3 regions of the Streptosporangium fragile genome follow, and region 2 is predicted to be linked to each of the others. Evidence: riboswitches for the same ligand, from Rfam matches in the RefSeq annotation. Region 2 holds a riboswitch; each other region holds the start of a gene.

Region 1 (5,270 bases), on a different contig from region 2:
TCTGCCTGGCGACGCCGCCCTCGGTTACTTGTCGATGTCGCCCACGACGAAGAACATCGAGCCGAGGATGGCGATCATGTCGGAGACCAGGTGACCGGGGAGCATCTCGCGCAGCACCTGGACGTTGTTGAAGGAGGCCGAGCGGAGCTTCAGCCGCCACGGCGTCTTCTCCCCGCGCGAGACCAGGTAGTAGCCGTTGAGGCCCAGCGGGTTCTCCGTCCAGGCGTAGGTGTGGCCCTCCGGGACCTTCAGCACCTTGGGCAGACGCTGGTTGATCGGCCCCTGGGGCAGCTCGCGGAGCCGCTCCACGCAGGCGTCGGCCAGGTCCAGGGAGACCTTGAGCTGCTCCAGCAGCACCTGGAAACGGGCCAGGCAGTCTCCGGCCGACCGGGTGACGACCTTCACCGGCAGCTCGCCGTAGGCCAGGTAGGGCTCGTCCCTGCGCAGGTCCACGTCGACGCCCGAGGCGCGGGCGATCGGGCCGCTCACGCCGTACTGCAGGATCGTCTCGCGGTGCAGGACGCCCACGCCGCGCGTGCGGGCGAGGAAGATCTCGTTGCCGGAGATCAGGTTCTCGATGTCGGGCAGCCGGCGCCGCACGTCGGCCACCGCCCGGGAGACCCGGCTCAGCCACCCCTCGGGCAGCTCCTCCTTCAGGCCGCCGACCCGGTTGAACATGTAGTGCATGCGCCCGCCGGAGATCTCCTCCATCACCCCCTGGAGGGTCTCGCGTTCCCGGAAGGCGTAGAAGATCGAGGTGATCGCGCCGAGCTCCAGGGGATAGGAGCCGAGGAACATCAGGTGGCTGAGCGCCCGGTTGAGCTCGGCCATCAGCGTGCGCGTCCAGACGGCCCTGACCGGGACCTCCATGCCGAGCATGCGTTCCACCGCCAGCACGACGCCCAGCTCGTTGGCGAACGCCGACAGCCAGTCGTGCCGGTTGGCCAGGACGATGATCTGCCGGTAGTCCCGGACCTCGAACAGCTTCTCCGCGCCGCGGTGCATGTAGCCCACGACCGGCTCGGCCGCGCTGATCCGCTCACCGTCCAGGGTGAGGCGCAGGCGCAGCACGCCGTGCGTGGACGGGTGCTGCGGCCCGATGTTGAGGACCATGTCCTCGGTGGCGAGCTCCTTGCCGTGCGTTTCCTGCACGGCGCCGGCTCCCGCCCCGATTCCCACGTCCAGGCTCCGGGACACGCCCTCGGCACGAGGCTCAGTCATAGCCCCATGCTGTCACGTCAGGCGCGCGAGACAAGATCCCGCAGGGCGGCGACGAGGCGGTCGACGTGCTCCGAGGTGGTGCCGATGCCGATGGAGGCGCGGACGGCGGAGGCGGTGACGTCGTCGCAGCCGCCGTCCTTGGCGCCGAGGAGGTGGCGGACGAAGGGGTGGGCGCAGAACTTGCCGTCGCGGACGCCGATGCCGTGGTCGGCGGAGAGCGTCTCGGCGACCTCGCGGGCGGTGAATCCCGCCACGACGAAGGAGACGATGCCGACGCGGGGGTGGTCCGGGCCCCACAGGGACAGCTCCTGGACGCCCGGGACGGTGGCCAGGCCCGCGCGCAGGCGGCCGAGGAGACGCTCCTCCTCGCGGACCAGCGCGTTCCACCCGGTGGCGCTCAGGGCGTCGCAGGCGGCGGCCAGCGCGACGGCGCCCAGGACGTTCGGGGTGCCGGCCTCGTGGCGGGCCTCGGGGTCGTCGTGCCAGTCGGTCTCGCCGTCGTTCACGGCCCGGACCGCGCCGCCGCCCCTGAGGTACGGCTCCGCCTCCGCCAGCCAGTCGGCGCGGCCGACCAGCGCGCCGGTGCCGAACGGGGCGTAGAGCTTGTGGCCGGAGAAGACCACGTAGTCGAGGTCGAGCGCGGTCAGGTTGAGGGGCCGGTGCGGGACGAGCTGGGCGGCGTCGACGAGGATGCGGGCGCCGTGGCGGTGGGCGATGTGGGCCAGCGCGGCGATCGGCCACAGCTCGCCGGTGACGTTGGAGGCGGCGGTCACCACCAGCAGCTTGGAGCCGTCGATCGCGGCCAGGGCCTCGTCGGCGGCGCGCACGGCCTCGCCGGGGAAGGCCGGGGGCGCCAGCCGCACCGCGTCACCCCAGGGCAGGAGCGAGGCGTGGTGCTCGGTGTCGAAGACCACGGCGGTGGTCCCCTCGGGCAGGCTGCGGGCCAGCAGGTTGGTCGCGTCGGTGGTGTTGCGGGTGAAGATCACCGAGTCGTCGGGGCGGGCCCCGACGAAGGCGCGGACGGTGTGCCGGGCCTGCTCGTAGCGGGCCGTGGTGAGCTGGGACGCGTACCCGGCGCCGCGGTGGACGCTGGAGTAGGCCGGGAGCGCGGCGGCGACGGCGGCGCTCACCGGCTCCAGACAGGGGGCGCTGGCGGCGTAGTCGAGGTTGGCGTAGCGGACGAGCCTGCCGCCCCTGACCGGGACCTCCAGGTCCGAGCCGAGCACCGCGGGGATCGGCCGGTCGCCGGACGGGCGGGTCGCGGGGACGGCCGGGACCGCGGAGGCGTCCGGAGCCGCGGGAACGCCCGGGGCGGCGGCGTCGGCGGCGGTGGCAGCGGTGAGGATCGTCAGTGTGGACACGCCGGGGCTCCTTCGAGGTCGTCGGACCCCAAGCCGTGGCGTTGGTGCGTGGAGCCCGCGCTTGCCCGGCACACCTCGTGCCGGACCAGGTCTTCACCCGGGGCACCCCGCCGCGGACGCGAGGGTTGCCGGCCAGCGAGCCGGGGCTTGTCACTGGCACTCATGACCTACGCCGGAACTATAACCGACTCCCCGCCGCATCTCGCAAGCCCGAAATGTGACCAGACCGGTATCCGGGCAGGAACTCAGAGCGCTCGCCAGTCGTCCAGGCAGTCAATGGTGAGAGCCGGTTGAGGCCGACAACCGACGGAGGAGGCGTAAATGGACTGGGTGACCAACCCGGAGATATGGATAGGGTTCTTCACCCTTGTCGCTCTGGAGATCGTTCTGGGGATCGACAACATCATCTTCATCTCGATCCTGGTGGGGAAGCTCCCCGAAGAACAGCGTGACAGGGCGCGCAAGCTCGGTCTTCTCGTCGCCCTGCTGAGCCGGCTGGCCCTGCTGCTGGCGCTGTCGTGGGTGGTGCGGCTCACGAACCCGCTCTTCGAGGTCTTCGGGCAGGGGATATCCGGGCGCGACCTGATCCTGATATTCGGCGGCCTGTTCCTGCTGGGCAAGAGCGTCTACGAGATGCACGACAGCCTGGAGGGCAAGTCCGGCCATGCGGGCGGCAAGGTGGCCGCCTCCTTCACCGCCGTGATCGTCCAGATCATGATCCTCGACATCATCTTCTCGCTCGACTCGGTGATCACCGCGGTGGGCATGGTCGACGAGCTCGCCGTCATGATCGCCGCCGTCATCGTCTCCGTCGTCGTGATGCTGGTCGCGTCCGGGCCGATCAGCCGCTTCGTGGACCGGCACCCGAGCATCAAGATGCTTGCCCTGTCCTTCCTGGTGCTGATCGGCGTCGTGCTGATCGCCGAGGGCCTTGAGCAGCACATCTCCAAGGGCTACATCTACTTCGCGATGGCGTTCTCGCTCGTCGTGGAGTTGCTCAACATCCGGATGCGCGGCAAGGCGGGCAGGGAGGAGCCGGTCGAGCTGCACCGTCGCTACCAGGCCGAGGGGCAGACGGGCGAACAGGCCGGCTCCTAGACACCTCCCCGGGTCTCCCGGTCCCCTGCTTCCGGACGGGGTCGGCCGGACCGGCTCCCCGGCGGGACTCTCGGGGGTGGCCGGTGGATGGGAGACCTTTGAGGTGGGGATTACGATGCTTAAGTGCACTTTGATCCTTGGAGTCCGGAGTTCATCGCCCATCCGTACGACGTCTACGACGAACTGAGGCGGGAGCGGCCGGTCAGCTTCTTCGAGCCGACCGGCCAATGGCTGATCGCCCGGCACGCCGACGTCAACGCGTTGCTGCGCGACCGCAGGCTCGGCCGGTCCTACCTGCACGTGGCCACCCACCAGGAGTTCGGCAGGCCGGACGATCCCGAGTTCCAGGACCCGTTCTGGCGGGTGATCAGGGCGGGCATGCTCGACGTCGAGCCGCCCGTCCACACCCGCCTGCGTCGGCTGGTCTCCAAGGCGTTCACTCCGCGCATGGTCGAGGCGCTCCGCCCCAAGGTCGCCCGGATCGCCGGCGAGCTCGTGGACGCGTTCGTCGAGCGGGGCGGGGGAGACCTGATCGCGGAGGTCGCCGAGCCGCTCCCGGTGACCGTGATCGCCGAGATGCTCGGCGTTCCCGAGGCCGACCGCCACCTGCTCCGGCCGTGGTCCGCCGACATCTGCGGCATGTACGAGCTCAACCCCTCCGTCGAGGCCCAGCACACCGCGGTGCGCGCCGCCCAGGAGTTCTCGGACTACCTGGTCGGGCTGGCCCGCGCCCGCCGCGCCGACCCCGGCGACGATCTCATCAGCGCGCTCGCCCTGGTCGCCGACGAGGGCGACCAGCTCACCGAGGAGGAACTGGTCGGCACCTGCGTGCTCCTGCTCAACGCCGGGCACGAGGCCACCGTCAACGTCACCGGCAACGGCTGGTGGTCGCTGTTCCGCAACCCGGCCGAGCTGGAGCGACTCCGCGCGGACCACGGTCTGCTGCCCACGGCGATCGAGGAGCTGATGCGCTGGGACACGCCGCTGCAGATGTTCGAGCGCTGGGTGCTGGAGGACATCTCGGTGGGTGGGGTGGACATCCCGCGCGGTACGGAGGTGGCGCTGCTGTTCGGCTCCGCCAACCGCGACCCCGAGGTCTTCGCCGACCCCGACCGCCTCGACGTGAGCCGGGCCGAGAACCCGCACATCTCCTTCGGCGCCGGCATCCACTTCTGCCTGGGCGCCCCGCTGGCCCGGATCGAACTGGCCGAGTCGTTCGGCGCTCTGCTGCGCAAGGCGCCGACGATGGAACTCGTCGCCGAACCGTCCTGGGGCCCGGGTTACATCATCCGCGGGTTGCGCTCCCTCCAGGTGACCACCTGACCCCCTGACCGCCTGCCGTACCGCCGACGTGCCGGGACGGCCCGGCCGGCGCCCCGCGGGCACCGCTGTCCACCCGCCGCCCGGCGGTCGTCCGGCGGGGCCGGGCGCCGGGTCAGGCGCGGCTCTGCGCCAGCCAGCCGAACCCGCCGAACCCCTCGGCGGCGATCAGCTCCGCCTCCTCGGAGGCCCTGGCCAGGGCCTGCAGGTAACCACGGGGGTCGTCGCGGGCATGCTCGACGGACGGGCGGCGCCCGGTGACGCCCAGCG
Region 2 (5,270 bases):
GTCTAGCACTCTACCCTGTCGAGTGCAAGCCGCGGTCCCGTGACCTGCGTCGGCCGGAAGCGGAGGCCCGGCCCACCCGCCAAGAGGGTGAACCGGGCCGGGCACGACGGCTCCAGCGGACTGCGCTGCCGCCGGATCCACCGAATCTTTCCGCCGAATTCACGGAACGGCTACGTCAGACCGCCCGGACGGATTCCGCCTGGGGGCCCTTCTGGCCTTGGGTGATCTCGAACTCGACCCGCTGGCCCTGTTCGAGCGAGCGGTAGCCGTCCATCAGGATTGCGGAGTAATGGACGAACACATCCTTACCACCGTCTACCGCGATGAAGCCGTAGCCCTTGTCCGCGTTGAACCATTTGACGGTGCCCTGCGCCACTTGCGACTCCTCTTACTGGGCTTGAGGACGACGCCCATTCCTCTCGCGAAGTCCTCAATCTCCGAGGCGGAGACATCGCCTACGTCGATCGTCCTCGACCATACCTGTGGGACGTGGTTGGGCAACAGAGTCAACCAACAAACTACCTCTTTACGGACCCATTTAGTGCGCGAGGAGAGTTTGACTATCACAATTAGTTAGTCAAAGATTACATTATTTTCCGCTGTCACAAATATGAGCTTACGTCTCAAAGCACGACACCCGCCCAGGCAGAGCCGGGCGGGTGTCGGGTGAGGTCGGATGGGTCGGGCGGGACGGGCGCCGGCGCGGGGGCCGCGGGAGTGGCCCCCTCCCGGAACGGAACCGGGACGGCACGGGGCGCGCGGGCGTCCGGCGCGCGGGTCAGCCTCCGGCGACCGCCGGGATGATGGAGACCTGCACGCCCGCGGGAGTGGCGGTGTCGAGGTTGTCGGCGAAGCGGACGTCCTCGTCACCGACGTAGACGTTCACGAAACGCCTGATCTTACCGGTGTCGTCGAGAATACGCGCCCCGATCCCCGGGAAGTCGGCGTCCAGCTTCTGGAGAACGTCACGAAGGGTCTCGCCCTCCGCGTTCACCTCGGCGGCGCCCCCGGTGTAAGTCCGGAGAATCGTCGGAATCCGTACAGAAACGCTCATAGTTCAATACCTTTCACGATTTTCAGGCGATAGCCGTACGGAATGCGTCAAGAGAAGGCCGAATGACGGCGGTGGGGCGCGCCTCGCCGGCCACCGCGTCGAGGGTCTTCAGGCCGTCGCCGGTGTTGAGGACCACGGTCTCCGCCTCGGGGTCCAGGACCCCGGAGGCGACCAGCTTGCGCAGGACGCCGACGGTGACACCGCCGGCGGTCTCGGCGAAGATGCCCTCGGTCCTGGCCAGCAGGCGGATCGCCTCGACGATCTCGGCGTCGGTGACGTCCTCGACCGCCCCGCCGGTGCGGCGGGCGATGTCCAGGACGTAGGGGCCGTCGGCCGGGTTGCCGATCGCCAGCGACTTGGCGATCGTGTCCGGCTTGACCGGGCGGATCACATCGTGGCCCGCCTTGTAGGCGGCCGAGACCGGGGAGCACCCCTCGGCCTGGGCCGCGAAGATCTTGTACGGCTTCTCCTCGACCAGGCCGAGGGCGATCAGCTCCTTGAAGCCCTTGTCGATCTTCGTGAGCTGGGAGCCGGAGGCGACCGGGACGATGACCTGGTCCGGGATGCGCCAGCCGAGCTGCTCGGCGATCTCGTACGCCAGGGTCTTGGAACCCTCGGCGTAGTAGGGCCGCAGGTTCACGTTGACGAAGCCCCAGCGGTCGCCCAGCTCGTCGCCGATCAGCTCCGAGCAGAAGCGGTTGACGTCGTCGTAGGTCCCCTCGATGCCGACGAGCTTGCCGCCGTACACCGAGGCCATGACGATCTTGGCCTCCTCCAGGTTCGCGGGGATGAACACGCACGCGTCCAGCCCGGCGCGGGCGGCGGCGGCGGTGACGGCACCCGCCAGGTTGCCGGTGGAGGAGCAGGAGAGGGTGTGGAAGCCGAAGTTGCGGGCCGCCTCGACGGCGATGGCCACCACGCGGTCCTTGAAGGAGTGCGTGGGGTTGCCGGAGTCGTCCTTGACGTGCAGCGAGCGGATGCCCAGCTCGCGGGCGAGGTTGTCGGCCCTGACCAGCTTGGTCCAGCCGGGGGCCATGTTCGGCTTGTCTGCCACGTCCGCCGGGACGGGCAGCAGGGCGCGGTAACGCCAGATGTTGGTCGGCCCCTCGGCGATCTGAGCCCGGGTCACGCGGCCGAACTCGTAGGCGATCTCAAGGGGCCCGAAACACTCGATACAGGCGAAGCTGGGGCCGAGGTCGTAGCGGGCACCACACTCGCGGCAGGACAGGGCGACGGCCGGTCCGAAGTCCTGAGCGGGAGCGAAAGCGGTGGTGTTCTCAGCGGTCACAAGCACCATGAAGCGAGGCCTTTCCCTCATCTTCGTCTGCGACCACCCTGGCCGCAGACCGGAATTGGCACCTGTCCCGGCCGACCTCGTCAGATCACGAGTCTTGAACCGGGAGGGTTGCCGGGGCTTCGCAGGGCCGGTCCCTCCACCCCTCTGGATGAGCAAATATTCAGTTTTGGACCTGACGGGCAGGTCTCCTGCACTCTACCCCGCCGCGCGGGGACCCTGACCACCCGTCTCACGATTCAAGACACAACGTGTTACCTGGCGGACAGATTGCCGTTGCGGCGGCGACTCCCGCCGCGGCCGAGTCGTCCATACGGACGAGCACGAGCCACGGCAGGAGAACACCGATGAACGAGCTACCTCATCAAGCTCGCCGCATCCACGACGAGAACCGGAGGAACACGGCGCCTCTCACACCAGTCGGTCAGCTCGCGGACCGTCACTCCGCCCGGGTGCGGACCCACCGTTCGACCGCGCCGTGCTCGGGATCCTCGATCCGGGCGTCGACGCTGAATCCGGCGTTGCGGAGCACCCCACCGGAAGCAGCGTCACCCGCCAGAGTGTGCGCGGTCACACGGGTGACCTCTCCGTGCTGGAAAGCGCGGGCGACGAGCGCGTCCGCGGCGGCGCCACCGAGGCCGCGGCGGCGGAACCCCGGCGCGATCTCGTAGCCGATTTCCACGGCGCCGTCGACGGGGGCGCCCTTGTAGCCCCCGGAACCGACCAGGTCACCGCTTGCGGAGTCGAGGAAGAAGTACATCCACCACTCGCCCTCGTCCGGTCGCTGACGCAACAGGTCCAGAGTGAACGAGATGGCCTGCGGGAACTCGGGCCAGCCCTCGGGCAGCGAGGTGCCGAGAAGCTCGGCGAGCTCACCGGGATCGCGGACGTACGCCTCGAGATGAGTCGCCGTCGCGGGAAGGAGACGAACAGACATGTGAACTCCTCGTTCGAGGTCAGAGCCGCGACAGGTAGTTCACGTGTCGACGAAACAACAACAGGAGAATGCCGCGGCTGAATGCGGAAACCACACGCCGGTACGGCGTGTGGGGTAGTCCCGGAAGGGCTACGGCTCTCCTGATGAGGTTTCGTCAGTGGTACCCGATTGGTACCGCGGCCAAGGGTAACAGGCGGGCAGCGCCGCGCACGCCCGAAATACGGGAGCTGAGCCGAGCGGCGAAGCCGCCGCCCGGGGTCGGCGGTTTGCGGAACATCGGCCCGAAGAGTGGCGCCGAGCCCTGTTGCGGAGACGCGCACCACCCGCCGGACGCCGTGGGCCGGACGGAGACCTCACACGTCGGCATGCCCCGCGGGTACGACCGGGAACCCGTGGCGCGGCCGGAACACCGCGGGCGGGGTCAGAACAGCCCGTAGGCGTCGCCCAGCGCCCCCTGCACGTACTTGCGCGCCTGGTGGATGCGGGACTTGGCGGTGCCCAGGGGGATGCCCAGCTGCTCGGCCACCTCGCTGTAGTCGAGCTGGCAGATGTCGCGCAGCACCAGCGCCTGGGCCAGTTCGGGCTTGTCGGCCTCCAGCGCCTCCATCGCGTCGAGCAGGTCCAGCCGGGAACCGGCGATCACGCTCACCCGGGCGACGTCGGGGCGCTGCAGCGGCAGCTCGTCCGAGCTCTGCTCGGCGGCGCGCCGCTTCAGCGAGCGGTAGGTGGTCCTGGCGCAGTTGGCCGTCACGATGTGCAGCCAGGTGCTGAACCGGGCACGCCCCTCGAAACGGCTGATATTGCGCGCCACTGCCAGGAGGGTGTCCTGGCAGGCCTCCTCGGCGTCCTGCCGGTAGGGGAGGATCCGGTGACAGTGGCGGAAAACGTCGGGCTCGATCCGCTTCAACAGTTCGCCGAGCGCGCGGTGGTCGCCTTGGGCGGCCGCGCGGCCCAGGTCCTCGGTCGTCTCGTCCAGCGCCATTGCGAGCCCCCATCAGCGGTCACGGTCGCAGGACATCCTACGGTCGGGGGACGCGGTTGCCGACCTGTCGCCAGGTGCCGGAAATGATACGGAACCCGTAGATGCTCATCGGGCCGCTGACAAGAGCTGACGTGACCCGATGAACGCCGTTCTTCCTGTCCGGAAGAACAGGGCATCCCGGCGGGGTCCCGGTTAATCTTCAGGGCAAGCGTGTCTCTTAGGCTGGGGGATTGATTGACCTCCTCCCCACGACTGAAGCCGCGGGATTCCGGTCCTCACGGGTCGGGTTCCCGCTTCACCGGCGATCGCCCCCCGGGACGAACCCAGGCGGGGTCCGACATAGCCTGCACAGGCACCACATCCCACCGGCCCGGCGGTAGGCCCGGCAGCTTGGCTCTCCCTACCGGACGATCGGTACCGTCCAAACACGGTGTGTCACCGTCACGCGTTTCCCCCTGGGGCTGAAGCCCAAGTCCACGCTGGAGGAATCCGATGAACGCGATCCTGGTCGCCTCCAACCGCGGCCCCGTCTCCTTCACCCTCTCCGAGGAAGGGGCCCTGTCCATGCGCAGGGGCGGGGGCGGCCTGGTCTCAGGTCTGTCCGAGGTGGCCAAGGACCTCAACATGCTCTGGGTCTGCGCGGCGCTGTCCGACGGTGACCGCAGCGCCGTGCGGCAGGCGCCCGGCGGCCGGCTCGACCACGCGGGTTACGACACCGGGGCGCTGCGGATGCTCGACATCCCCCCGGCGACCTTCCACCGCGCCTACAACGCGGTCGCCAACTCCACCCTGTGGTTCGTCAACCACCTGCTGTACGACACCCCCAACCGGCCGCACTTCGACGCCAGGTTCCGCCGGGAGTGGGAGTCGTACCGGACGTACAACGAGGCGTTCGCGATGGCGCTGGCCGAGGAGGCCGCGCACGGGGCGCGGGTGTTGGTGCAGGACTACCACCTGAGCCTCGCCCCGACCATGCTCAGGGGCGAACGGCCGGACGTACGGA
Region 3 (5,270 bases), on a different contig from region 2:
AGGATGACGCGCACGCCGCGCGTGTCTGCGAGCTTCTCTCCGAACGCGGGGCACGGGTCACCGTGTTCAGTCCCGAGCACTTCCAGAGCACCTCACGGGTGGACCTGCGCTACGTGGACGGCGCGGTCCGCCGACGCCTGCACACCAACGGCGAGATCCTCGACCTGGACGCCCTCACGGCCCTGTGGTGGCGCCGGCCGACGCCCATCGTCCCGGACCCCGCCCTCACCGACGAGGCGATCGCCCGATACACCGTCAAGGAGTGCCACAGCCTCCTGGCCGGCCTGTGGGAGCATCTGCGCTGCCCGCAGCTTCCGGCGCGCGAGTCGACCTTCCGGAGGGCCGGGCACAAGCCCTACCAGCTCGCCCTCGCCGCCGAGCTCGGCTTCCGGATCCCGGAAACCGTGATCACCACGAGCGAGGAGGCGTTCCTCGACTTCCACGACCGTCACGACGGCCGCATCGTCACCAAACCGCTGGACATCCCGTGGGTGGAGGGCGTCGGAGGCGGGATCACGGTGAGCCGGGCCTGCGAGCCGGTCACCGCCCGCGACCTGGCCCACACGGACGCGCTGCGGTTCTGCCCCGTCATCGTGCAGGAGCAGATACCCAAGCGGGTCGAGCTGCGCGTCACCGTCGTGGGCCGGCAGATCTTCGCCGCGGAGATCCACTCCCAGGTCTCGAACCGCGCCCGACTCGACTGGAGGCGGTACGACACGCACGTCACCCCGCACCGGATCCACCGTCTGCCCGACGAGGTCGCCGCTCGCTGCCTGGCGCTGACGGACCGTCTGGGGCTGCGGTACGGCGCGATGGACCTGATCGTCACCCCCGACGGCCGCTACGTCTTCCTGGAGATCAACCCCAACGGCCAGTGGCTGTGGATCGAGCACCTCACCGGCCTGCCGATCAGCGAGGCCGTCCGCGACATCCTCCTTGAAGGAGCCTGACCATGCTCGTCCCGTCCGATCGGCTCCCCGACGCCCTGTTCGCCGATGCCCTCGCCCACCTCCGGGACGCGGCCGGCCTCCAGCCCCGCGAGGCCAGGGAACACTTGGCCGCCGTCCACGACCGGTACCCGGATGTGCCGATGAGGCTGGTGTGGCGACGCGAGGCCGCCGACGGGTCCTGCCACTACGATCTGCTGATCAAGACGGCCGACGGCACGGTCTCGCTGGCCCTCGCCTCCGGCGCGGTTCTCCCCTGGCCGCTGCGCGGCAGCCAGCCGTCGGGGGACCAGGTCGTCGTCCGGGTCAACGGGATCGACCTGAAAATGGAGCGGGTGATCTCCATCCTGGACGTGCTATGGGAGGACGCCCGGCTGGCCGAAAGGCTGGTCAACGCCCAGCTGGTGGAGGAGGAGACCTCCGGCTGGCCGGTGGCTCTCACGGACGAGGAGCTCCAGGAGGCGACGGACGCCTTCCGCCGCGCGCGGGGCCTGCTCACTGTACGGGCCACCCGGGAATGGATGGCGCAGCGCGGGCTCGGTCTCGCCGCTCTGGAGGAACTGGTCACCGAGCAGGCCGCGGCGAGGCGTCTGCGCCGGCGGATCGTGGCCGGGCGCGTGGAAGCCGCCTTCGACGCCTGCCGCGACGAGTTCGACAGGCTGCACGTCCTGCGGTTGCAGTACGCCGAAGCGGAAGCCGCGCGGGACGCGCTCCCGCGGCTGCGTGATGCCGCGGACCCCGTGGCTCTGGCCAGGGGGGAGGTGCTCGCCGACGCGGCGGTCTGCCGGATGGAAGGGGTGCGCCGCCGCGACCTTCCCGCCGTGGCGGCCGCGGAGGGGGACGTGCTCGGTCCCTTCCCTCTCGAGGACGGCTTCGCCGTCGTGCGCGTGCTTCAGGTCCGGCCGGCGGTCCTCGACGACGCCACCCGCGCTCTGATCGAGGAGCGGCTTTTCGACGAGTGGCTGGCCGACCGGCGTCGGGAGGCCGTCATCGAGTGGTTCTGGGGAACGGCGACCCGTACCGAGGCTCTCAACGCGGCACTGGGGAACGCCCCCGGCGCCCGATAGGGGCGCCGGGGGCCGGACCCGGGCTTCGCCGGACGGCGGGCGGGCTCAGGTGACCAGAGTGAGCCAGCGGGGGGCGGCTCCGAAGGGGGCGGTGCCGTCCTTGACGGCCTCCAGCAGCCGGTCGGCGGTGGCACGGGCGTTCTCGATGACGTCGGGCGGGTAGGCGTACCGGATCTGGTGCTCCTCGAACTCGTCCTCGTCGTCCAGGAAGACCCGGCCGTCCCTGCGCATGCGGATCACGTCGAGATCCAGGTCGACCATGGTGACCTCGCCGGCGCTCCACCGCGGCACGGTGGAGATGTCGCAGTAGATCTCGGCCTTGTTCGGAGCGGCGTTGAAGGTCGCCGTCCACCAGCCGTCGCGGGGGAAAAGGATCACGAACGCGTAGGGCCAGACGACCGCGGGCCCGTCCCCCTTGTGGCCGCTGGAACCGGCCACGCAGCCGGTCCAGACGCCGTGCTCGTCCTCCCCGAGGAGCAGGGCGCGGTGGTGCCAGTGGAGGGATCCGTCGTACTTGCGGTAGACCACTCTCACGATCTCGTGTGACATGTCCACGACGATAAGGCTTGACAGAGATCTATGTATTTCCTACCTTCTAAATAGGTTAAGAGCGTCAGTGTGAAGCCCCGGCTGGCTGACCGGCAACCCTCGCACCGCGGCGGGGTGCCCCGGGGGAGACCTGGCGGCACGGTGGGCGTGCCGCAAGCGCGGACCCCTCGCGGGGTCACCGAGGCATGCACGGGAGCACCACATGTCGGAGATCACACTGCACCACGCGAGTCCCGCCGCGCCGCGCCGCGCCGGCCGGAACGAGTCCTGCCGCGGTGAGTCCCACCGGGGCGAGTTCCACCGGGGTGAGCCCTACCGTGGTCAGTCCCGTCGGGGCGAGCTCCATTGTGGCGAGTCCCACCGGGGCGAGCCCCACTGGGGTGAGTTCCACCGTTTCCACCGTGACGAGCCCTACCGCAGAGCCGCCGCATGACCGCCTCGATCGCCGTCGTCGGCGCCGGACCGACGGGCACCTGCCTGGTGGAGCGGATCTGCGCCAACGCGCCCGACCTGCTCGGCTGGCCGTCGCTGGACATCCACGTCGTCGACCCGCACCCCCCGGGCGGCGGCCGGGTCTGGCGCCGGGACCAGCCCGATCTGCTCTGGATGAACTCCGCGGCCGCCGACGTGACGCTCTTCACCGACGAGTCGGTCCGCTGCGAGGGGCCGATCCGGCCCGGGCCGTCGCTGGCCCAGTGGCTCGGCGGCGACCCCGGCAGGTTCGCCCCCCGGCCGGTCCACAACGAGTACCTGTCGCACGTCTTCCAGCACGCGGTGCGGACGGCTCCCCGCGGGGTCCGGGTGCACCTGCACGCCACCCGCGCGCTCGACCTGGCCGACATCCCCGGCGGCCAGGCGGTCCGGCTGGAGGACGGCCGGACCATCGAGGCCGACGCGGTGATCCTGACCCAGGGGCACGGCGACGTGACCCCGACCCGGGAGGAGAGCGCCCTGGCCGTCCAGGCCGCGCGCAGCGGGCTGCGCTACCTGCCCACCGGCTACACGGCCGACCTCGACCTGGACGGGATCCCCGGCGGCGAACCGGTGATCGTACGCGGCATGGGGCTGGCCTTCGTCGACCTGATGGTGCTGCTCACCTCCGGCCGGGGCGGGCGCTTCACCCGCGAGTACGACGGCGAGCTGGTCTACCTGCCCAGCGGGCGGGAGCCGCTGCTCCACGTCGGATCGCGCCGCGGCGTGCCGTACCACGCCAAGACCGGCTACCCCGTCGAAGGGATCCGCCCGCCGGTGCCCCGCTTCCTCACCGCCGAGGCACTGGGCGAGGGGCCGTGGCACTTCCGCAGGGACGTCTGGCCGCTGGTCGCCAAGGAGCTGGCCTTCGCCTACTACCACGAGCTGATCACCGCCCACCCCAAGCGGTCCCGCCTCACCTGGCCGGAGTTCGAGGAGGCCTTCGCCGCCGAGGAATGGCGCAGCGCCGGGATGCGCAAGCTGATCCGCGCGGCCGTTCCCCGCCACCTGGACCGGCTGGACTTCGACCGGCTGGACCGGCCGCTGGAGGGCATCCGGTTCGGCGACGCGGCCGGGCTGCAGAAGTGGATGCACGGCTACCTCTCGGTCGACCTGGCCCGGCGCTCCGACCCGGAACACAGCGCCGACCACGCCATGATCCTCGGGCTGCTCTCCGTCTACGGCGTCCTGGCCGAGCTGGGCATCTCCGACCCCTGGTTCCACGGCTTCTTCAGCTCCATCGCCAGCGGCCCGCCCGGTCCCCGCCTGGAAGAGCTGCGTGCCCTGGCCAGGGCCGGGGTGATCACCTTCCTCGGCGCCGACCTGCGGGTCGAGCACCACGACGGGCACTGGTGGGCGCAGAGCGCCAGCGCGCCCGGCGGCGTCCGAGCCGGGACGCTGATCGAGGCCCGGCTGCCCGCGCCCAGCGTGAGCAGGGCCGTCGACCCGCTGATCACCGCGCTCCACGGGCGGGGCGAGGCCGACGAGGAGTTCGGCCTGCTCCGGGTGCGTCCGGCCGACCGTCGCGTGCTCGACCGGACCGGCGCCCCCCACCCCCGCAGGTTCGCCTTCGGCCCCTGGGCCGTGGGCGGCTGGGCCACCGGCGGCTTCGCCCGGCCCGGTCTCAACGCCCCGCTCTTCCGCCATGCCGACGCCCTTGCCCGGATCGTGCTGTCCGAGGCCGTCGGCGCCCGCCTCCACCACGTCGCCTGACCCACCCGGAACACCCGCTGGAAGGAGAACGAAGCCGCCGCTCCCGCTCCACGCGCCCGCCGGCCAGATCCCCACGGCACCGGCGTCACCTGGATCACCTCACCCTTGAGCCGGTCTCCGGCACTCCCCACAGCGCTTGCGACACCCGGACCGGGACGTGAGCGCCCTCGTACCCACCCGGCGGCGGGGGCTGGCCGCCGCCGGGTGTCACCCTTCAGCGGGGCTCGACCGGCTCCGTCACCGGATGCCGGTCGGGGGCGTCCGCCGGGGAGGGGGCCGGGGCGTCCACCGGGGACCGGCCGAGGCTGCGGACATCGGGCAGGAGCAGAACCCCCAGGCAGGAGACCGCGATCACCGCCGCCGCGCCGTACAGGGTGGCGCCCGTGCCCACCACGGTGGCCAGCGGCCCGGCCAGGGCCATGCCGAAGGGCATCAGCCCGAGGGAGAGCATCCAGTCGTAGGCGGACACCCGGGAGATCGCCTCGGCCGGGATGTGCTCCTGCACCGCGGTCTCCCACAGCGG

What was found. A riboswitch is a leader RNA that binds a small molecule or an ion and turns the genes downstream of it on or off. The one in region 2 is predicted to bind S-adenosylmethionine.
Region 1: another riboswitch for S-adenosylmethionine. It lies ahead of ABD841_RS00800 (aminotransferase class V-fold PLP-dependent enzyme); the one in region 2 lies ahead of thrC (threonine synthase).
Region 3: another riboswitch for S-adenosylmethionine. It lies ahead of ABD841_RS14985 (FAD/NAD(P)-binding protein); the one in region 2 lies ahead of thrC (threonine synthase).

What each region holds. Positions count from the first base shown of each region.
Region 1 is NZ_BAAAVI010000001.1:165,654-170,923, forward strand. Features, by position in the region: gene ABD841_RS00795 (NADH-quinone oxidoreductase subunit D) at 25-1,221, opposite strand; gene ABD841_RS00800 (aminotransferase class V-fold PLP-dependent enzyme) at 1,239-2,582, opposite strand; SAM riboswitch class IV at 2,635-2,750, opposite strand; gene ABD841_RS00805 (TerC family protein) at 2,904-3,680, shown strand; gene ABD841_RS00810 (cytochrome P450) at 3,804-5,003, shown strand; gene ABD841_RS00815 (SAM-dependent methyltransferase) at 5,116-5,270, opposite strand, start outside.
Region 2 is NZ_BAAAVI010000126.1:7,708-12,977, reverse strand. Features, by position in the region: gene ABD841_RS39510 (cold-shock protein) at 176-376, opposite strand; gene ABD841_RS39505 (MoaD/ThiS family protein) at 779-1,054, opposite strand; gene thrC (threonine synthase) at 1,077-2,351, opposite strand; SAM riboswitch class I at 2,366-2,506, opposite strand; gene ABD841_RS39495 (GNAT family N-acetyltransferase) at 2,788-3,285, opposite strand; gene ABD841_RS39490 (RNA polymerase sigma factor) at 3,707-4,267, opposite strand; gene ABD841_RS39485 (alpha,alpha-trehalose-phosphate synthase (UDP-forming)) at 4,760-5,270, shown strand, end outside.
Region 3 is NZ_BAAAVI010000019.1:33,413-38,682, forward strand. Features, by position in the region: gene ABD841_RS14970 (MvdC/MvdD family ATP grasp protein) at 1-950, shown strand, start outside; gene ABD841_RS14975 (TIGR04500 family putative peptide maturation system protein) at 953-2,014, shown strand; gene ABD841_RS14980 (DUF402 domain-containing protein) at 2,060-2,563, opposite strand; SAM riboswitch class IV at 2,617-2,728, shown strand; gene ABD841_RS14985 (FAD/NAD(P)-binding protein) at 2,993-4,747, shown strand; gene ABD841_RS14990 (MFS transporter) at 4,962-5,270, opposite strand, start outside.